Linked DNA regions of Duganella dendranthematis. The main gene of each other region encodes a partner of the protein of the gene in region 2 in a complex. Links are inferred from orthologs where the notes say so. Each region holds a gene or a part of one and is shown on either strand. Other genes may lie near its edges. The genes, in order: mfd and uvrA.

Region 1 (10,366 bases), 3.1 Mb from region 2 along the record:
CGGCGCCACCACCATCGCGGTAACGGCAGAACGCGCGCAACCGCAACGCGATCAACCGGCTACGCTGGACCAATGCCGCCGCTGCGAACTTTGGCGCAACGCCACCCAGGCCGTGCCTGGCGTCGGCCCGCGCAAGGCACGCATCATGCTGGTCGGCGAACAGCCGGGCGACCAGGAGGACCTGCAAGGATTGCCGTTTGTTGGTCCCGCCGGCGCGGTGCTGGACCGCGCGCTGGCCGAAGCGGGCGTAGTTCGCGACAGCGTCTACCTGACCAACGCCGTCAAGCACTTCAAGTGGGAACTGCGCGGCAAGCGTCGTCTGCACAAGACGCCGGCGCAGCGCGAAGTCAGCGCATGCCACGTCTGGCTGGAGCAGGAGCTGGAGAAGGTCGGTCCGGAAGTGGTGGTGGCGCTGGGCGCGACCGCATTAAAGTCGGTGCTGCAGGATGGCAGCGCGACGATGAGCGCCGTGATCGATGCGCCATTCCAGCATGAAGGTCGCTGGGTAGTAGCGGTCTACCACCCGTCCTTTGTGCTGCGCGCGCGGGATGAGGAAAGCCGCCGTCAGGCTTACGACGTGATTGTCGCAGGCCTGCGGCAAGCACTTACACTGGGGCCGGTTCGTTCCGATTGATGCGGCTGATGCCGACGATCAGGCGATATGCCTTCCACAGCCAGGCGCCGATCCAGATCAGCCATGCCACCGGAATGCCGATGATGGTCATGAAAAACACGGCGCCGACGACCACCCACACCACATACCACCAGAACGAACGGATCATCCAGGTGTGATGGCTATGAACGAAACTGCCCTCGGTGCTGGGCCGTTGCAGGTAGTTGAGGATCAGCGGGATGATGGAGAACGCGCCGAGCGAAAATACAAAGCTGACGGCGTGGATCACATACAGCCACCATGCGGTGGTCTTGGCCGATTCCAGGCGGCCTTCCAATACGAGTTCTTGCGACATGATCTCTCCTTTCCTTGTTGATGGCTTGAGTATAGCTAGCCGGCGGCCGGCGTGTCGCACAGTGTCCGCCGCAGGAAGGCAGTCACGTCGGCGAAGAGCGCGGGCTGGATGCTTTCGCGGTCGAAGCCTTCCGGGTCTTGCGACGGCTTGAAGTTCGGCCTGGTCATCTCCGGCGGGAATTTGCTCATGAACGCGAAGTGGCCGCCGCCGGGAATATCCTTGTGCTCGACCAGCGACGGCTCGGCCACGCCTTCGATGATCTTGTGGGCGTGCTCGATTGGCGTAACGTCATCCTTCTCGCCGGTGCGGATCAGAATCGGCACTTGCACCGGCCGCAGCGAACCGGCGATAAACCAGAACGTGGCGGGATTGAGCAGCACCAAGGAACGGATGCGCGCATCCGGCGTGACCGGCACCGGTTCCGGCAGCGCGTTGGAGTTCTTGCGTTCATATGGGCCGGTCCACGGCAGGCCGCCGGCAGCCGCCAGCGCGGTGTAGCCGCCGATCGAGTGGCCGATGACCGCCACGCCGTTGCGGCTGACGTGCGGCGCCAGCGTGGCATCCGCCAGCACGGCGTCGATAGTCAGCGTGATGTGGCGCGGCCGGTTGGCCAGGTTGGCGGCGGTGCCGGCCAGCGAGTTGTCGGTGCGGGTGTTGCCGGTATGCGCGGGCAGGGCGACGATGAAGCCCGACAGCGCCAAATGCTTGGCCAGCTGGCGATACGCCCATGGCGTGCCGGAATGGCCGTGCGAGATCACCACCAGCGGGTAAGTGCCAACGGCCGGCGCTGCGTTGCTGGCCACGTCCAGCGAGTAAGGGCCAAAGTGTTCCGTATGTTCCTCGCCGAGTGCCGGATACAGCACCGCCAGCGGGATATCCGCGCCCTGTACAGCATCATGCACCTTGCTTACGCGGCAGCCGCAACTCAAATTCATGCTCGATCCTTTTTCGCATAGAATGCAACGATGATGATTATATAAGGAGCGGCGACGATGGCGAAACCAGTATCGGTGCTGTTTGTCTGCATGGGGAATATCTGCCGCTCGCCGACGGCGGAGGGTGTGTTCCGCCAGCGCGTGGAGGCGGCCGGCTTGAGCGACCGCTTCGTGATCGACTCGGCCGGCACGCATGGCTACCACATTGGCGCGCCGCCAGATGAGCGTTCGATGGAGTATGCGTCGCGTCGCGGCTACGATCTGTCGGCGCAGCGTTCGCGCAAGGTGACGGTGCAGGATTTCGAAGACTTCGATCATGTGCTGGCGATGGATCACGATAACCTCAAGCTGCTGCTGGCCGCCTGTCCGCCGCAGCATCGGCACAAGCTGGGCATGATGATGGCGCACGCCACCCACAGCGGTGTGGATGCGGTGCCCGATCCTTACTATGGCGGTGGCCGCGGTTTCGACGATGTGCTGGACTATCTGGAAGACGCCAGCGACGGTCTGCTCGCCAAGTTGAAGAAACAGTAGCTCGCAGCGCTTTGAGGTATCATGACCCTGACTACGCCCTTACAAGCATAGGAGATCCTTTGGAACAGCCAGGTATGCCCTTCGATGAAGCCGTCCGGCTTGCAAGTCTCAAGTCGTTGAATGTCCTCGACACGCCTGCCGAGGAGCGCTTCGACCGCGTTACCCGCATGGCCAAGCGCATGTTCCGTGTTCCGATTGCGCTGGTCAGCTTGGTCGATGAGAACCGCCAGTGGTTCAAGTCTTCCCAGGGACTGGACGCCTGCGAGACGCCGCGCAATATCTCCTTCTGCGGCCACGCCATCCTGGGCGACGGCATCTTCCTCATTCCTGACGCGCTGGCCGACCGGCGCTTTGCCGACAATCCGCTGGTGGCAGGCGCGCCGCATATCCGGTTTTATGTCGGCTGTCCGCTGCGGGCGCCGGATGGCGCCAAGGTGGGCACGCTGTGCATCATCGACACGGTGCCGCGTGAATTTGACGAGGAAGACGCGCTGGCGCTGCTGGACCTGGCGTCGATGGTACAGGACGAATTCACCGCATTCCAGACTTCCACCACCGATGATCTGACGCGCATTTCCAACCGGCGCGGCTTTTTGCAGCTGGCGGAATATGGCCTGAATTTCTGCGTGCGCAATCGCCAGCCGGCTGCGCTGGCGTTCATCGACCTGGATCGCTTCAAGCCGATCAACGATCAGTTCGGGCACGCGGAAGGTGACATTGCGCTGGCGGCGTTCGCAGAGGTGATGCAGGCCAGCTTCCGCAGTACGGACTTGTTCGCGCGGCTGGGCGGTGACGAATTCGTCGTGCTGCTGACCGGCGCCGGGAAGAACGACGCGGAACAGGTGCTGCACAAGTTCGGCAGCCTGCTGGCCGATTACAACGCCAGGGCGGCGCGTGGCTACGACTTGCAGTTTTCGGCGGGCGTAGTGGAATTCAATCCGGCCGCGCCGCAGTCAGTGGAGGCGCTGCTGGCCGCCGGCGACGCGCAAATGTACGCGGTCAAGGCGGCGCGCAAACGCCGGCATTAAATCGGATCAGGTCAGCAGCGGCAGGATGCCATCGAGGCCGACGAAGTTGAGCGCGACGTTGGCCTGTTCGCGCACCACCGGCTTGGCGCGGAACGCCACCGACATGCCGGAAATGCTCATCATCTTCAGGTCATTGGCGCCGTCGCCCATCACGATCGCTTGCGACGGCGAGATGCCCAGCTCTTTGCACACGCGTTCCACCGTGCGCTTTTTCTCTTCGGCGTCGACGATACCGCCCACTACCTTGCCGGTCAGTTTGCCGTCGACGATTTCCAGTTCGTTGGCGTGGGTGTAGTCGAGGCCCAGCCGCTTTTTCAGCCGCTCGGTGAAGAAGGTAAAGCCGCCCGACACCAGCAGCGTTTTCATGCCGGCCGCCTGCACCGCCTTCAGCATGGTCTCGGCGCCCGGCGACAGTTGCAGCCGTTCGTCGTACACGCGCTCCAGCGCCGAGGCGTCCAGGCCTTCCAGCAGCCCCACGCGGCGTTGCAGACTTGCGGCGAAATCCAGTTCGCCGCGCATGGCCGCTTCGGTGATCTCCGACACTTGCGCCTTCAAACCCTGCATGTCGGCGATTTCGTCGATGCACTCGATGATGATCAGCGTCGAATCCATGTCCATCGCCACCAGCTTGTAGTCGCTCATCTTGTGCAAGCCGATCGAATAGGTGGCGTCCAGCTGCGCGGCTTGCGCCGCCACTTCCAGGGTCTGGCGCAGCGCCGGCGAAAAGGCAATGCCTTCGCAGCGCAGCGCGCGCTCGCCCAGCCAGGTCAGGTTGGCGGACGCGGTGAGGGCGCCGATGCGCTCCAGCCGCGCCTTGCAATCGCCAACCCCTTGCAGGACGAGGTTCATGGCGGTTTTTGCGATAGTCGTGGGCATAAATGTGGTGTCAGTAGTGGTTATGCGGTGAGCTGCTTGATGGCGGCCTTGATCTGTGTGACGCGCGCGGCCAGGTCAGGCATGGCGGCGGTAATCTTCAGTTTATCCTGTCCGTTCAATTTGATCTGACGATTTTTCTGGATCAGCTCAATGATGCGCATCGGGTCGATGGGCGGCTTCGCCATAAACTGCAGGCTGGCCGCTTCTGTATGCGCGTCGATCTTGATGATGCCCACCGTCTTGGCGGCGATGCGCAGGCGGTGGGTTTCGATCAGCGCCTTGACCGGGTCCGGCAGCTTGCCGAAACGGTCGATCAGCTCTTCCTGCATGTCGTCGATTTTGCCTTGCGTTTCGCAATTGGCCATGCGCTTGTAGATCGATAGCCGTTCGTGGACATCGCCGCAGAAATCGGCCGGCAGCAACGCCGGCACGTGCAGGTTGATTTCGGTAGTGGTTGACAGCGGCGCCGCCAGGTCCGGCTCCTTGCCGGCCTTGAGCGAACGCACCGCTTCGTTCAGCATGTCCGAGTACAGCTGGAAGCCGATCTCGGTCATCTCGCCGGACTGGTTGTCGCCGAGGACTTCGCCGGCGCCGCGGATTTCCAGATCGTGCATGGCCAGATAGAAGCCGCTGCCCAGTTCTTCCATCTGCTGGATGGCGTCAAGGCGGCGCTGCGCCTGTTTGGTCAGCGACTGCACGTCGTGCACCAGCAGGTAGGCATAGGCCTGGTGGTGCGAACGGCCGACGCGGCCGCGCAGCTGGTGCAGTTGCGCCAGCCCGAATTTGTCGGCGCGGTGCATGATGATGGTGTTCGCGGTCGGCACGTCGATGCCGGTTTCGATAATCGTGGTGCACAGCAGGATGTTGTAGCGCTGTGCGACGAAATCGCGCATCACTTTTTCCAGGTCGCGTTCGTGCATCTGGCCGTGGGCGACGGCGATGCGCGCTTCCGGCAGCAGCTCGGTCAGCATCGCCATGCGGTTCTGGATGGTCTCCACCTCGTTGTGCAGGAAGTAGACCTGGCCGCCGCGCTTGAGTTCACGCAGGCAGGCCTCGCGGATAATCGACTCGCCCTCGCTGCGCACGAAGGTCTTGATCGCCAGCCGCTTTTGCGGCGCGGTAGCGATGACCGAGAAGTCGCGCAGGCCTTCCAGCGCCATGCCCAGCGTGCGCGGGATCGGCGTGGCGGTCAGCGTCAGCACGTCGACTTCGGCGCGCAGCGATTTCAGTGCTTCCTTCTGGCGCACGCCGAAGCGGTGCTCCTCGTCGATGATCACCAGGCCAAGGCGGGTGAACTTGACGTCGTCCGACAGCAGTTTATGCGTGCCGATGATGATGTCCAGCGTGCCGTCGGCCATGCCCTTGATCGCCTGCGCGATCTCCTTGCCGGTGCGGAAGCGCGACATTTCGGCGATGCGCACCGGCCAGTCGGCGAAGCGGTCGGCGAAGGTTTGCGCATGCTGTTCGGCCAGCAGCGTGGTCGGCGCCAGGATGGCGACCTGCTTGCCGCCCATGACGGCGATGAACGCTGCGCGCAACGCCACCTCGGTCTTGCCGAAGCCAACGTCGCCGCACACCAGCCGGTCCATCGGTTTGCCCGAGGTCATATCCTTGATGACGTTGTTGATGGCTTCCTGCTGGTCCGGTGTTTCGTCGAAACCGAAGCTGTCGGCGAAGCGCTCGTAGTCGTGCGCTGAATACTCGAACGAATGGCCCTGGCGCAGCGCGCGGCGGGCGTAGAGGTTGAGCAGTTCGGCGGCGGTGTCGCGCACCTGTTCGGCGGCGCGGCGCTTGGCTTTTTCCCACTGGCCGGAGCCCAGCGTGTGCAGCGGCGCGTCGTCCGGCGAGGCGCCGGAGTAGCGCGAAATGACGTGTAGCTGCGAGACCGGCACATACAGCTTGGTCTCTTTGGCGTATTCCAGGTGCAGGAATTCGGCATCGCCTTCGCCCAGGTCCATGCTGGTCAGGCCCATGTAGCGGCCGATGCCGTGATTGATGTGCACCACCGGATCGCCGATCTTCAGTTCCGACAGGTCGCGCACCATCGATTCGACCTGGGTGACGGCTTCTTGCTTCTTCTTGCCGGCGCGGCGGCCGGAGCCGGCGTACAACTCGGTCTCGGTGATGAAGATCAGCGGCTTGCCGTCGACCGACAGTTCGAAGCCGGCGTGCAGCGGCGCCACGCCCAGCGCTAGTTTGGCGTCCGAGGCGATAAAGCCGTCGAAGCCTTCCACCGGCGCCAGTTCCAGACCGTATTCGGTGAAGTACTGCTGCAGCGTTTCGCGGCGGCCGTTGGATTCGGCGCAGATCATCACGCGCGCGCCGGACTGCATCAGGTAGGCGCGCAGATTGGTCAGCGGGTCATCCAGGTGGCGGTTGACGGCGATGTTGGGCACCGGCGCCGACAGCTCGGAAGCGCCGGCGTCCGCGTTCTGGCGGATGGCGATCTGCGGATACGGCTTGGCCAGCACGAAGAACTGTTCGTCCGACAGGAACAGCTGTTCCGGCGCCATGATCGGGCGTTCGCGGTCGGCGCGCAGGAAGCGGTAGCGCGAGCCGGTGTCGGTCCAGAAGCGCTTGATGGCCGCTTCGATGTCGCCCACGGTGGCCACCACCGCGCCTTGCGGCAGGTAGTCGAATAGCGTGGCGGTGTCGTCGAAGAACAGCGGTAGATAGTATTCGATGCCGGCCGAGGCGATGCCGGCGCTGATGTCCTTGTACACCACGGAGCGCGACGGATCGCCTTCGAAGTGCTCGCGCCAGCGGCTGCGGAAGGCGGTGCGCGACGCTTCGTCCATCGGGAATTCGCGGCCCGGCAGCAGGCGCACCTGCTTGACCGGGTACAGCGAACGCTGGGTGTCGGCGTCGAAGGTGCGGATGGTTTCGATGGTGTCGCCGAACAGGTCGAGCCGGTACGGCAGCGCGGAGCCCATCGGGAACAGGTCGATCAGGCCGCCGCGCACCGAGTATTCGCCGGGCGACATCACCTGCGTGACATTAGTGTAGCCGGCCAGTGTCAGTTGGGCTTTCAGGCGCGCTTCGTCCAGCGATTCGCCTTGCTGGAAGAAGAAGGTGTAGGCGGCCAGGAAGGACGGCGGCGCCATGCGTACCAGCGCAGTGGTGGCCGGCACCAGCATGACGTCGCACTGGCCGCTGGAGATTTCGTGCAGCGTGGCCAGGCGCTCGGACACCAGGTCCTGGTGCGGCGAGAAGGCATCGTAGGGCAGCGTTTCCCAGTCCGGCAGCAGGTGGCAGCGCAGCTGCGCGCCGCCGAACCAGGGGATTTCGTCCAGCAGGCGCTGGGCATCGCTGGCGTTGGCCACCACGATGGCCAGCATCTGGCCGCGGGATTTGAGTTCGAGCGCGATTTGCGCCAGGGCGTACGCGTCCGCCGAGCCATGCAGCGCGGGCAGGGCAAAGCGGTTGCCGGGTTTTGGGATGGATTTAGTTAAGGCTGACGACACAACACACATTCAACGGTTATCCAGGCATCGCCCGGGTGGCCATGCCGCTCACGACATTATAGACGAACCCCCAGCAGAAGGGGTCTGACCCCGTGCGGGGTCAGACCCCGGCGCAACGCCGTGCGGGTTAGCGGTTGGCGATGCCGAACGGGATGTGCACCATCGGAATGTTGCCTGCCGGCGATTGCAGGTGGCTGAGCTGGTCATCGAAGAACATATGCGGTTTGAAGATGCCCAGCACCCGCGCTTTTTCCATGCCGCCCAGGAAGAAAGTTTCGTTGGCCGACACGCCCCAGCTTTTCAGCGTGGTCACCACCCGCTCGTGCGACGGCGCGCTGCGCGCCGTGATAATGGCGATGCGCAGGATTTTTTTGTAGGCCGGATCGGCGCGCTGGGCGTCTTCCTCCAGTTGCTGCATCAGCGACAGCTTGCGGAACAGATCGGCCAGCGGTCCGGGCTGGTGCGGGATGGCGACCCGCTCGGTCTCGTGGGCGTGGAATTCGCTGACGTCGTTATTGCGCTTGAAGATAGTTTCAGATTCGTCGTCGGCGATCACGCCGTCAAAGTCGAAGGCGATGCGCAGTTCGCCGTCGGCCTCGTCGTCCTCGGTGCGCGACGGCAGCACCAGCCCGGCCGGATAGTTGGCCGCCAGCGCGCGCTTGACGTCTTCCTCGTTGGCCGACAGGAATAGCGAGGTGTTGAACGCTGGCAGGTAGCGGTACGGCGATTCGCCGGTCAGGAAGCAGGCGCGCGAGATGTCCAGGCCGTAGTGGGCGATCGAGTTCATCACCCGCAGCCCGGTCTCCGGTGAATTGCGCGAGAACAGCACCACTTCCACCGGCGCACTCTGCGGGTGGAATTTGTTGATATTGAGGAAGCGGCGGATGAAGGGGAAGGCAACGCCCTTGTCCAGCACGGTGGACAGTTGGGCTTCCTGGTACTTGCGGTAGGCTTCGGCGCCGTGTTCCAGATACACCTGGTGCGAGGCAGTCAGGTCAAACAGGGCGCTGGAGGCGATGCCGATCACCAGCTTGTGCTCGATAGGATAGGGCATGGAACGACAGGGAATGGATGATGTGCGTTACTGTACCCGATTCGGGGCGGACGGTTGGCTTTCTTTTCTGCAATTTAATTATTGCCTCCAAGCAGTCACTGCGCTACATTGACAGTTCATTACATGGATGCTGGTGTGCTGAATCTCGATACTCTTCTACTGGTGCAAGTTTGCGTGACGCTGCTGACCACGGCGTTGCTGGTGGCCTCGGCGTGTTACACCGAAAGTCCGCCGGAACAGCGCTGGTGGGCCGGCGGCAATGTGCTGGTGTGCGTCGGCCTGGCGCTGACCGGCATCGAGTCGCTGCCGGTACTGCTGCATGGCGTGATCGGCTATGGCGTGATCGCTTTCGGCCTGGCGCTGGCCTTGCGCGGCTTGCGCGTGCATTGTTCCTCCACTTTGTCGTGGCAAGCCATCGCGGTGATTACCGTGCTTGCCTTGCTGATTCCGGGCTGGTTCACGCTGGTGGCGCCGAGCTTGCGCGCGCGCCTGTGTTTCAGCGGGTTTTATTTCGCGCTGCTCAACTGGCTGTGCGCGGTGGTGGTGGCGCGGCATGGCGTGTGGCGCGTCAGCATCGTCAGCCTGACCGGATTTATCCTGCTGGGGCTGGCGCTGTTCCTGCGTGGCGTGCACATGCTGCTGCACGTCGATCCGATGGACCACACCAGTTCGCTGGTGATGGGCTTGAGCACGCTGGCAATTCCGTTGGCGCAGATCTGCATCGCCTTCGGCCTGATCCAGATGGTGATGTGGCGCTATGCCGAGCGCCTGCGCCGGCTGTCGGCGCTGGACGCACTGACCGGCGCCCTGAACCGCGCCGGCCTGGAAACCCAGGGCAAGCGGGTCGGTCTGCGTGCCTTGCGCGCCGGCCGCAGCCTGGCGGTGATCATGATCGACGTCGATTACTTCAAGCAGATTAACGATAACCACGGCCATCCGGTGGGCGACGAGGTGCTGCGCCATCTGGCCCGCCTGCTCAAGGTGGAACTGCGGCCGCACGATTTGATGGCGCGCTTCGGCGGCGAGGAATTTGTGCTGGTGCTGGATGGCGTCGACCACGCGGCGGCGCTGAATATCGCCGAGCGCGTGCGCGCACGCATCGAGCACGAGGTGGTCGAGTGGGACGGCATGTCGGTACGCTACACGGCCAGCCTGGGCGTGGTCTGCTCGGATCAGCACAGCTACGATCTGTTCCGCCTGATTGCGGCCGGCGACGCCGCCATGTACCAGGCCAAGCGGGCCGGCCGCAACCGCGTGGCCGCCGGCTGAGAGATTGTGCGCGCCACGCCACACTGGGCACGAATGTGATTGACGGTTACGTTGTCGGGGTCGCATATTAGTTGGGTAGGAACAATATTCACCAAATCTAACCAATGTGCCGGAGGCCGGATGTTCAAAAATCTGCTCATCAAGTGGAAGCTGGCGACCTTGGTCGCCATTATGATGGTGGCGCTGCTGGTGGTGGGCGCGGCGGGCTATCGAGGGATTGCCAAGGTGGGCGGCGCGG
Region 2 (9,777 bases):
AGACTTTGCAGCATGGCGCCGCGTTCCGCCTTGGTGGTGCGCGAGAAGGCCGGGAAGGCTGCTTTGGCGGCGGCGATGGCGCGGCGCGTGTCTTCCACGTCGCCCAGCCGCACCTGGCCGTCCAGCTGGCCGGTGGTGGGGTTGATAAGGTCGAACATTTCGGTGCCGTGCGGCGTGACGAACTGGCCGTTGATGTAGATGTGATCGATGGTGTGCATGACAGCTCCTTGGGTAGGTTGATGGAGCCATTCTAGGAATTCGCGCGCCGCCGCATCAGTGGGATTCCTGCCGCATGGTTGCCTGATTCTGCATTCCACGCCGGGGTTTTGGCATTTCGTCACAATTGCGCCGCGTCTTGCCGGCGCCGGCGCTACAGTGCACGCTCACCATCTTTTTACGATAGGCCCACATGATCACCACCACCCGCATCGGCGCCGCCAGCGCCCTGTTGTTTGCCCTGTTTTTGGGCGTGGCCCATGCCGACACCACCGCGCCCGACCTGGAAGCGCGCCGTGCGGCGCTGAATAATCTGCTCACCGAACAATGGCAGTACACCATGCGCACCAGTCCCGAATGGGCGTCGCTGCTGGGCGATAAGCGCTACAACGATAAATGGTCTGACTTCTCGCAAGCCGGCATCGACGCCGACATCCAGGCCAGCGCCGCCTTCCTCAAGCGCTTCCAGGCGGTGGATACCACTGGCTTCCCATTGCAGGAGCAGCTGAATCGCGAACTGATGGTGCGCCAGTTGCAGCAGAACGTGGACGGCGCGCGCTTCAAGGACTGGGAGATGCCGCTGGCGCAGAACTCCGGCGTGCATATCGATACGCCGATGATCATCTCGGCGCTGAATTTCGAAACGGTGAAGGACTACGAGGACTACATCCAGCGCCTGCACGCCCTGCCCAAGCTGTTCGACCAGACCCGCGCGCAGATGGAGAACGGTGTACGTGATCACCTGATGCCGCCGCAGTTCCTGATCCCGAAAATCGTCAAGCAGTGCGAGGACGTGGCGGCCATGAAGCCGGCCGACTCGCCCTACGCGGAACCGCTGAAGAAATTCCCGAAAGATTTTTCGGCCGCCGACAAGGCGCGCCTGAGCAAGGAAGTGCTAGCGGCGGTGAAGAACGATGTGGCGCCGGCGTATAAAAAACTGGCGATCTACACCAAAACCAAATACCTGCCATATGGCCGCAAGGACGTCGGCATGTGGTCGCTGCCGGACGGTGCGGCGCGTTACGCCTTCAAGGCGCAATCCTCCACCACCACCGAGATGACGCCGGAGCAGATTCACCAACTGGGCCTGTCGGAAGTGGCGCGCATCGAAGGTCAGATGCTGGCGACTGCGCAAAAGCTGGGCTACAAGGATCTGAAAACCTTCAATAAGGCGGTTGCCGCCAACCCGGCGCTGCATCCGAAATCGCGCCAGGAGATCATCGACCTGTATCAGAAATATACGGACCAGATGTATCTGCAGCTGCCCAACCTGTTCGGTGTGCTGCCGAAGGGGAAAGTCGAAATCAAGCCGGTGGAAGAGTTCCGTGAGAAGGGCGCTTCTGCTGCGGCTTATATGCCCGGTTCTCCGGACGGCAAGCGTCCCGGCCGCGTGATGGTCAACACCGGCGACTTCGCGCACCGCTCCACCATCGACATCGAAACCACCGCGCTGCATGAAGGCGTACCCGGTCACCACATGCAGCTGACCGTGGCGCAGGAAATCCAGGGTCTGCCGGACTTCCGCCAGCAAGGCAACTACACCGCCTACGCGGAAGGCTGGGCGCTGTACTCGGAACGCCTGGGCGAGGAACTGGGATTCTACAAGGACCCATACAGCTATTACGGCCATTTGCAGGATGAGATGCTGCGCGCGATCCGCCTGGTGGTGGATACCGGCCTGCACTCGAAGCAGTGGACCCGCCAGCAGGTGGTGGACTTCTTCCACGCCCATTCCGGCATCGAGGAAGTGGAAGTGCAGAGCGAGACTGATCGCTACATCGTCTGGCCGGGCCAGGCGCTGGGCTACAAGATCGGCCAGCTAAAGATTCTTGAACTGCGCGACTACGCCCGCAAGGAACTGGGCGACCGCTTCGACATCCGTGCCTTCCACGACCAAGTGCTGGGCGCCGGCGCGCTGCCGATGGATGTGCTGGAAGCGCACATCAAACAGTGGGTGGCAAGCCAGAAGCAGGCTTGATGCCCTGAAGCCGGCGCAGGTCGATCCTGGTCACCCACCAGGCGCGGTTCTGGAAGGTGAAGTCCAGAGCGCCGATGGCGATGACCTTACCATCGGCGGCTTGCGCTTCAGCAGGCGGCGGCAGCACGTCGCTGTCGCCTTTGTTGTCGGATAGGTAGTCCAGTGCCTGCATCAGGCGCGGGTCGTCGCGCTTCATGGCTGCGCAGACGCCGTATTGGTCGCAGACCTGCACCGGGAAAGCGATGAAGCGCACCGCACGGTCCAGCATATCGCCGTTGCGCAGATAGTTGAACACCCAGCCGGCGGTGTCGCCAAGATCGCGCGCGCGGGCCAGGATGGCGTCGTTCTCCTGCAGGAGCTCAACCCGCATCGAGCGGTTTTGCGCGAACAGCATGTCGTCCACGCGCCAGCCCTCGTCTCCCTGCACCAGCACATAGCGGATCTGGCGGTCGTAAGCGGTGCCCATGTCGGGATAGACATTGAAGGTAGCTTCCACCACGTTGTCGCCGACGCGGCTGATACGGAAGCTGGAGCGCTCGAAGTCCAGGCTGGGCGAGGCTTCCTGCGCATCGAGGAAGACATCGCTGTCGGCGCCATAGCCGCAGATATCGTCGCTGCGCGACAGGCTGTAGCAAAGCTGATTGTTGGCGTCGATCAGCGCTTCCAATTCCGGCGTGAAGAAGCCAGGCGGCACTTGGCTCGGTTGGCGCTTGTCCGGCCGCGCCAGATGGTCGCGATAGAAATCGGTGATCAGGTCCAGCTGCTGCTGCTTCTCAGACCATGCCTTGTCGGCCAGCAGTCCCACCATGGCAAACACGAACAAGCCTATGCCCAGTGGCAGCAGGCGCTTCTTATTGATCTTCATGGTGCGGTCCGTAGTTTCTTGATGTCCTGCATAGGCGGTGCGCCGAACAGGCGGCGGTATTCGCGGCTGAACTGCGAGGCGCTTTCGTAGCCGACCTTGTAGGCGGCGGTGGTGGCGTCAACTTCGCCGTTCAGCAGCAGGCTGCGCGCCCGTTGCAGGCGTAGCTGCTTCTGGTATTGCATGGGCCCGATATTGGTCACCGCCTTGAAGCGGTGGTGCAGGCTGGAGACGCTCATATTGGTGGCCTGCGCCAGCTCTTCCACCTTGATCGGCTGGTCGTAGTGGTCCTTGAGCCAGGCGATGGCTTTGCTGATGCCGCGGTCCTGCTGGTCCAGCACCACGTTCTGATACAACTGGCGGCCGTAAGGGCCGTTCAGCATGCGGTAGATGATTTCGCGCTTCAGACCCACGGCCAGAAAGGCCGCTTCCGCTGGCGGCGCTTGCAGCAAGCGCACCAGCTGGTATAAGGATTCCTGCAAGGCGTCATCGGTCTGGCCGATAAATGCCCCGCGCTCCGGCTGTTCGGAATCGATGGTGATTTTCGCTTCCAGCACAATGGCCGCAATCTCTTGCGGATCGAGCTCGATGTTGAGCAGCAGGTAGGGCTTGTCGGCCGTGGCGCTGATGATGTGGCCCGAAGCCGGCATGTCGACCGACACCACCAGATATTCGCCGGGGCCGTAGTTCAGCACTTCGTCGGACAGGTGCACGCGCTTGTGTCCTTGCAGGATCACGCAGCACGATGGTTTGAGCACGCCCTTGCTAACGGGCGTGGGATGGGAAGAGCGCAGCAGCGACAAAAACGGGATCGCCGTCGCCACCCGCTGCTCGTCCAGCGTATGCAAGTGGACGATGTCGATCATGTGATCGAGGCGGGTGGGGGCGAGATCCCGTTTCATTTTATTTCAGCAGCGGTACCAGGTATTTGCCGGTGACGCTGGCAGGATTGGCCGCCACTTCTTCCGGCGTGCCGCTGGCGATGATCTTGCCGCCGCCGGCGCCGCCTTCCGGTCCCAGATCGACGATCCAGTCGGCGGTCTTGATCACATCGAGATTGTGCTCGATGATGACCAGCGTGTTGCCCTGGTCGCGCAGGCGGTGGATCACTTTCAGCAGCAGGTCGATATCGTGGAAGTGCAGGCCGGTGGTCGGTTCGTCCAGGATGTACAGCGTGCGGCCGGTATCGCGCTTGGACAGTTCCAGCGACAGCTTGACGCGCTGCGCCTCGCCGCCCGACAGCGTGGTCGCGCTCTGACCCAGCTTGATGTAGCCCAGGCCCACGTCCAGCAGCGTATGCAGCTTGCGGGCGATGACCGGCACCGGCTTGAAGAACTCGTGCGCGTCTTCGACCGTCATGTCGAGGATCTCGGTGATGTTCTTGCCCTTGTAGTGGACTTCCAGCGTTTCGCGGTTATAGCGCTTGCCGTGGCAAACGTCGCATGGCACGTAGACGTCCGGCAGGAAGTGCATCTCGACCTTGATCACGCCATCGCCCTGGCACGCTTCGCAGCGGCCGCCCTTGACGTTGAACGAGAATCGGCCGGCGCTGTAGCCGCGCTCTTTTGCGGTCGGCACGGTGGCGAACAGGTCGCGGATCGGCGTGAACAAACCGGTATAGGTCGCAGGGTTCGAGCGCGGCGTGCGGCCGATCGGCGCCTGGTCGACCGAGATCACCTTGTCGAAGTGTTCCAGGCCGCTGATGGTGTCGTGCGGCGCCGGTTCGGTCTGTGAGCCGTACAGGTGGCGCGACAGCGCCGGGAACAGCGTGTCGTTGATCAGCGTCGATTTGCCGGAGCCGGAGACGCCGGTCACGCAGGTCATCAGGCCGACCGGCAGTTTGAGGTTGACCTTCTTCAGGTTATTGCCGGTGGCGCCGGTGATCACCAGCTGCTTGTCCGGATCGGCCACGTGGCGCTTGGACGGCACTTCGATCTTGCGCGTGCCGCTCAGGTACTGGGCGGTCAGCGACTTCTTGTTCTTCATGATGTCTTTGAGCGAACCGGCGGCGATCACTTCGCCACCGTGCACGCCGGCGCCGGGACCCATGTCGACGATGTAGTCGGCGGTGCGGATCGCATCTTCGTCGTGCTCCACCACCAGCACGCTGTTGCCGATGTCGCGCAGGTGGCGCAAGGTGTCGATCAGGCGGTCATTGTCGCGCTGGTGCAGGCCGATCGACGGTTCATCCAGCACGTACATCACGCCGGTCAGGCCGGAGCCGATCTGCGACGCCAGGCGGATACGCTGCGCTTCGCCGCCCGACAGGGTGTCGGCGCTGCGGTCCAGCGACAGGTAATCGAGGCCGACGTTGTTGAGGAACTGCAGGCGCGAGATGATCTCTTTCACCACGCGGTCGGCGATGTCCTTCTTGGCGCCTTTCAGTTTCAGCTGCTCGAAGAACGACAGCGTTTCGCGCAGCGGCTTCTCGGCGATCTCGTAGATGGCCTTTTCCTGCTTGCCGGTGCCGACCTTGACGAAGCGCGCTTCAATGCGCAGGCGCGCGCCTTCGCACGATGGGCATTTTTTCTCGTTGATGAACTTTGACAGTTCCTCTTTCACCGCCATCGAATCGGTTTCGCGGTAGCGGCGCGCCAGGTTGTTGACCACACCTTCAAAGGTATGTTCCTTGACCACGGTGCGGCCACGCTCATTGATGTAGGTGAACGGGATCGAGGTTTTGCCGGAGCCGTTCAGCACTGCTTCCTGCGCCGCTTTCGGCAGTTTTTCAAACGGCACATCCAGGTCGAAGTCGTAGAACGCCGCCAGATTGGACAGCATCGCGAAGTAGAACTGGTTGCGGCGGTCCCACCCTTTGACGGCGCCGGAAGCCAGCGACAGGTTAGGGAAGGCGACGATGCGCTTCGGATCGAAGAACTCGATGTGACCGAGGCCGTCGCACTCCGGGCAGGCGCCCATCGGGTTATTGAACGAGAACAGGCGCGGCTCCAGCTCCTGCAGCGAGTAGCCGCAGATATTGCAGGCGAACTTGTTGGAGTAGACGTGGGTGGCGCCGCTGTCCATTTCGAAGGCCACGGCGCGGCCGTCGGCCAGGCGCAGCGCGGTCTCGAAGCTCTCGGCCAGGCGCTGCTTGATGTCCGGGCTGACCTTGACGCGGTCGATCACCACGTCGATGGTGTGCTTTTCGGTTTTCTTCAGCTTCGGCAGGTCGTCCACTTCGTAGATCTTGGCGTCGTGGGTGCCGCTCTGCACGCGGAAGCGCACGAAGCCCTGCGCCTGCATCGCTTCAAACAGGTCGGAGTGCTCGCCCTTGCGGTTGGCCACCACCGGCGCCAGGATCATCAACTTGGTGTCGGCCGGCAGGGCCAGCACCGCGTCGACCATCTGCGACACGGTTTGCGCGGCCAGCGCCTGGTCCGGGTGGTTGATGCAATAAGGCGTGCCGACGCGCGCGTACAGCAGACGCAGATAATCGTGGATCTCGGTCACGGTGCCGACCGTCGAACGCGGGTTATGCGAGGTGGCCTTCTGCTCGATCGAGATCGCCGGCGACAGGCCCTCGATCAGGTCCACATCCGGCTTTTCCATCAGTTGCAGGAACTGGCGGGCGTAGGCCGACAGCGATTCCACATAGCGGCGCTGGCCCTCGGCGTACAGCGTGTCGAACGCCAGCGAGGATTTGCCGGAACCGGACAAGCCGGTAATCACAATCAGCTTGTTGCGAGGCAGGTCAAGATTGATGTTTTTCAGGTTGTGCGTGCGTGCGCCGCGGATGCGGATCTGTTCCATGGGATTTTTGGCCTTTAGAGTCAACCCGTCACTATAGCCGGGTTTGATTACTTGCGCCGGGCGCGCGCTGGTTCGTGCGTGCGCAGGCTAACACTGTACATAATACCAGTATTCTCTTGCGCCGTTTCAACTTGCCTGATGCGAACGTTGCTGCAGCGCTTCGCCGATCATCACCAGCACCGGACCCTGCGCGGCATCCAGCCCGTTGGCCAGACCGTCCAGCGTCAGGCGCAGGATGCGCTGGTCAGCGCGGCTGCAATTTTCCACCACCACCACCGGTAGATCGGGCCGGCGGCCCTCGGCCAGCAGACGCGCGGCGGTCGCGGCTGCTTCCCGGCCACCCATGTATTGCACCAGAGTATCGGTTTCCGGCAGCGCGGGATGGTCCGGCTCGTCCGGTGCGGTGCTGGAGGTGAAGAAGGCGACGCTGCGGGCCACGCCGCGGCGGGTCAGCGGCTGTTTGGTGACGGCGGCGGCGGCCAGCGCGGTGGTGATGCCGGGCACGATTTCGACTTCGATGCCTTCCGCTTCCAGCGCGCGCAACTCTTCGTCGGCGCGCCCGAACAGCATCGGGTCACCGCCCTTGAGACGCACCACCAGTTGATATTGCCGCGCGCATTCCACCAGTTGCTGGTTGATCAGCGTTTGCGCGGTCGAGCGCTGGCCGGAGCGCTTGCCGACCGAAATCAGCGTGGCCTGCGCACACAGGGCCAGCATTTCAGGCGTGACCAGTGCGTCGTACAGCACCACGTCGGCCTGCGCCAGCAGACGCGCACCGCGCACGGTGATCAGGTCATCCGCTCCCGGCCCTGCTCCGATCAAATAGACTTTCCCCAGCGCTGCCATACATTCCCTTTTTGACGATTCAGGATGAATGATACCGGCTGCGGGGCGGTTTGGGTTTAGCTTGGCACGCGTCCGGCGGCTAGTGTAAGATGCGACCCTTGGGTGCGCCATTTGTTGTAAAGGCGTTAAACGGGAAACCGGTGTAAATCCGGTGCAGCCCCCGCTGCTGTAAGCCAGACGACTCCGTCTACACGTCACTGCCGTCACACGCGGGAAGACACGGAGAAGGATGAAGGCGAGCCAGAATACCGGCCCAAAAAGTCCAGCACCATTCCCCGGGGTCACGGGAAGCCGCTGTCGACCCCGGCCGCCTGTCCCACGCCCCTCGTCGACCGTCCTCTCTGCTCCCGCCTTGGTGTCCATCCAGCCCATTCGACGGGAGGTTTCGAATGCACATCATGGAAGGCTTTTTGCCGCCAGCGCACGCGCTCGGCTGGGCAGCCGTTTCCTTACCTTTTCTGGCCTGGGGCCTGCGCGCCATCGGCCGCGACCTGCAGGCGCATCCCGAACGCCGCATGCTGCTTGGCGTGGCGGCGGCGTTCGCGTTTCTGCTGTCCGCGCTCAAGCTGCCGTCGGTGACGGGCAGCTGTTCGCATCCGACCGGGGTGGGCCTCGGCGCGGCGCTGTTTGGCCCGGTGGCGATGGTGCCGGTAGGCTTTGTGGTGCTGTTGTTCCAGGCGCTGTTGATGGCGCACGGCGGCCTGACCACACTCGGCGCCAATGTGTTTTCGATGGCGATTGTGGGGCCGTTCGTGTCGTACGGCGTGCTGCGCGCGGTGGCGGCGATGGGCTTTTCACGCTCGGTGGCGGTGTTCATGGCGGCCAGCCTGGGCGATCTGGCGACGTATGTGACCACGTCGGTACAACTGGCGCTGGCGTTTCCGGCGGCGGTGGGCGGGTTTAGCGTGTCGTTCTTCAAATTTGCCGGCATCTTTGCGTTGACGCAGGTGCCGATCGCCATCAGCGAAGGTTTGCTGACGGTGCTGGTGGTGAACGCCATGGTGCGTTTCAACGCGCACGAACTGCGTTCGCTGCCGGTGATGATGCTGGGCGCCCGGAAGGGGGCGCATGAAGGCCCGTACGGTGCTGGTATGGCTGGCCATCGTGGCGCTAACGGTGCTGCCTTTGTGGCTGGTAAGCGCGCCGCCGGCCAATCCGGGCGGGGAAGCGCCGGCGCTGTTTGCCGGTGCGGACGACCGCGCGCAGCGCGCCATCGGCGATATCGCACCGGGCTACAAGCCGTGGTTTGCGCCGGTATTCGAACCGGCCAGTGATGAAATCGCGTCGCTGCTGTTCGCGCTGCAAGCTGCCATCGGCGCGGGCGTGATCGGCTTCTGGCTCGGCCTCTCCGTCGCCCGCGAACGCGTTTCGAAGGCCGCATCGGCGCAGGATCAACGTGCTGATTGAATCGTCGGCTTACGCCAGCCGCTGGCGCGATGTGGCGCCTGCGGCCAAGGCGCTGTTTGCGCTGGCGGGCTTTGTCGCGGCGTGGCTGGCGCGCAGTCCGGTCGCATTCGCCGTGCTGACGGCCATGCTGGTGCTGGCCGCGCTGCTCGGCGCGCGCGTGCAGCTGCGCAGCTACATCGCGGTCGCGCTGCCGCCGCTCGGCTTCCTGCTGCTGTCCTGCCTGACAATGCTGTTTGGCCCGGACGCTAACGGCCATTGGAACCTCACGACCACCATGCTGCCGACCATCGAGCATTTGGCGCTGCGCTCGTTCGCCATGCTGGCCGCCATGCTCGGCCTCGTGCTGACCACTCCATTGCCTGACCTGCTCGCGCTGCTGCGCAAGCTGCGCACACCGGAACTGCTGCTCGATCTGATGGTCCTGTGCTACCGCATGCTGTTCGTCATGCGCCAGGCGTGGGACGAAAGCATCACCGCGCAAACCGCGCGTCTCGGCTATCGCAACTGGCGCCAGGCCTGGCGCTCCACCGGGCTGCTGGCCGGCCAGATGGCGATTCAGGTATGGCAACGCGCCGCCGCCCTGCAAACTGCCGCGGATGCCCGCGTCTACCAAGGCACGTTGCGCTTCCTGCCCGCTGCCTATCCGCAAGCTGGCCGCCAAATTACCTTTTCCGTGTTGGCTGGCGCGCTGATGCTGGCCATCGCCTTGGGAGACCGC

Evidence for each region.
Region 1: the proteins of uvrA (region 2) and mfd are in contact, whole or in part, in a crystal structure (PDB 4DFC), measured with the Escherichia coli proteins. The link is inferred for Duganella dendranthematis from one-to-one orthologs.

The regions. Positions count from the first base shown.
Region 1 is NZ_CP051684.1:5,279,507-5,289,872, forward strand. Bases 4,162-8,146 are described here. They hold mfd (transcription-repair coupling factor), read right to left. Parts: upstream 7,815-8,146; coding sequence 4,362-7,814; downstream 4,162-4,361. Other genes in these bases: serB (phosphoserine phosphatase SerB), read right to left, coding at 4,162-4,314; HH213_RS24305 (5'-nucleotidase), read right to left, coding at 7,933-8,146. Outside these bases: HH213_RS24270 (UdgX family uracil-DNA binding protein), read left to right, coding at 1-634; HH213_RS24275 (DUF4870 family protein), read right to left, coding at 606-968; HH213_RS24280 (alpha/beta hydrolase family protein), read right to left, coding at 1,004-1,903; HH213_RS24285 (low molecular weight protein-tyrosine-phosphatase), read left to right, coding at 1,961-2,437; HH213_RS24290 (sensor domain-containing diguanylate cyclase), read left to right, coding at 2,497-3,465; more of serB, read right to left, coding at 3,472-4,161; more of HH213_RS24305, read right to left, coding at 8,147-8,859; HH213_RS24310 (GGDEF domain-containing protein), read left to right, coding at 8,995-10,128; HH213_RS24315 (methyl-accepting chemotaxis protein), read left to right, coding at 10,249-10,366. UniProt on the Escherichia coli protein: Couples transcription and DNA repair by recognizing RNA polymerase (RNAP) stalled at DNA lesions. Mediates ATP-dependent release of RNAP and its truncated transcript from the DNA, and recruitment of nucleotide excision repair machinery to the damaged site.
Region 2 is NZ_CP051684.1:2,180,010-2,189,786, reverse strand. The notes cover bases 3,760-7,155. They hold uvrA (excinuclease ABC subunit UvrA), read right to left. Parts: upstream 6,807-7,155; coding sequence 3,960-6,806; downstream 3,760-3,959. Other genes in these bases: cobA (uroporphyrinogen-III C-methyltransferase), read right to left, coding at 6,933-7,155; HH213_RS10015 (AraC family transcriptional regulator), read right to left, coding at 3,760-3,958. Outside these bases: HH213_RS10030 (aldehyde dehydrogenase family protein), read right to left, coding at 1-218; HH213_RS10025 (DUF885 domain-containing protein), read left to right, coding at 410-2,194; HH213_RS10020 (hypothetical protein), read right to left, coding at 2,160-3,059; more of HH213_RS10015, read right to left, coding at 3,056-3,759; more of cobA, read right to left, coding at 7,156-7,652; HH213_RS09995 (energy-coupling factor ABC transporter substrate-binding protein), read left to right, coding at 8,721-9,059; cobalt ECF transporter T component CbiQ, read left to right, coding at 9,049-9,777. UniProt on the Escherichia coli protein: The UvrABC repair system catalyzes the recognition and processing of DNA lesions. UvrA is an ATPase and a DNA-binding protein. A damage recognition complex composed of 2 UvrA and 2 UvrB subunits scans DNA for abnormalities.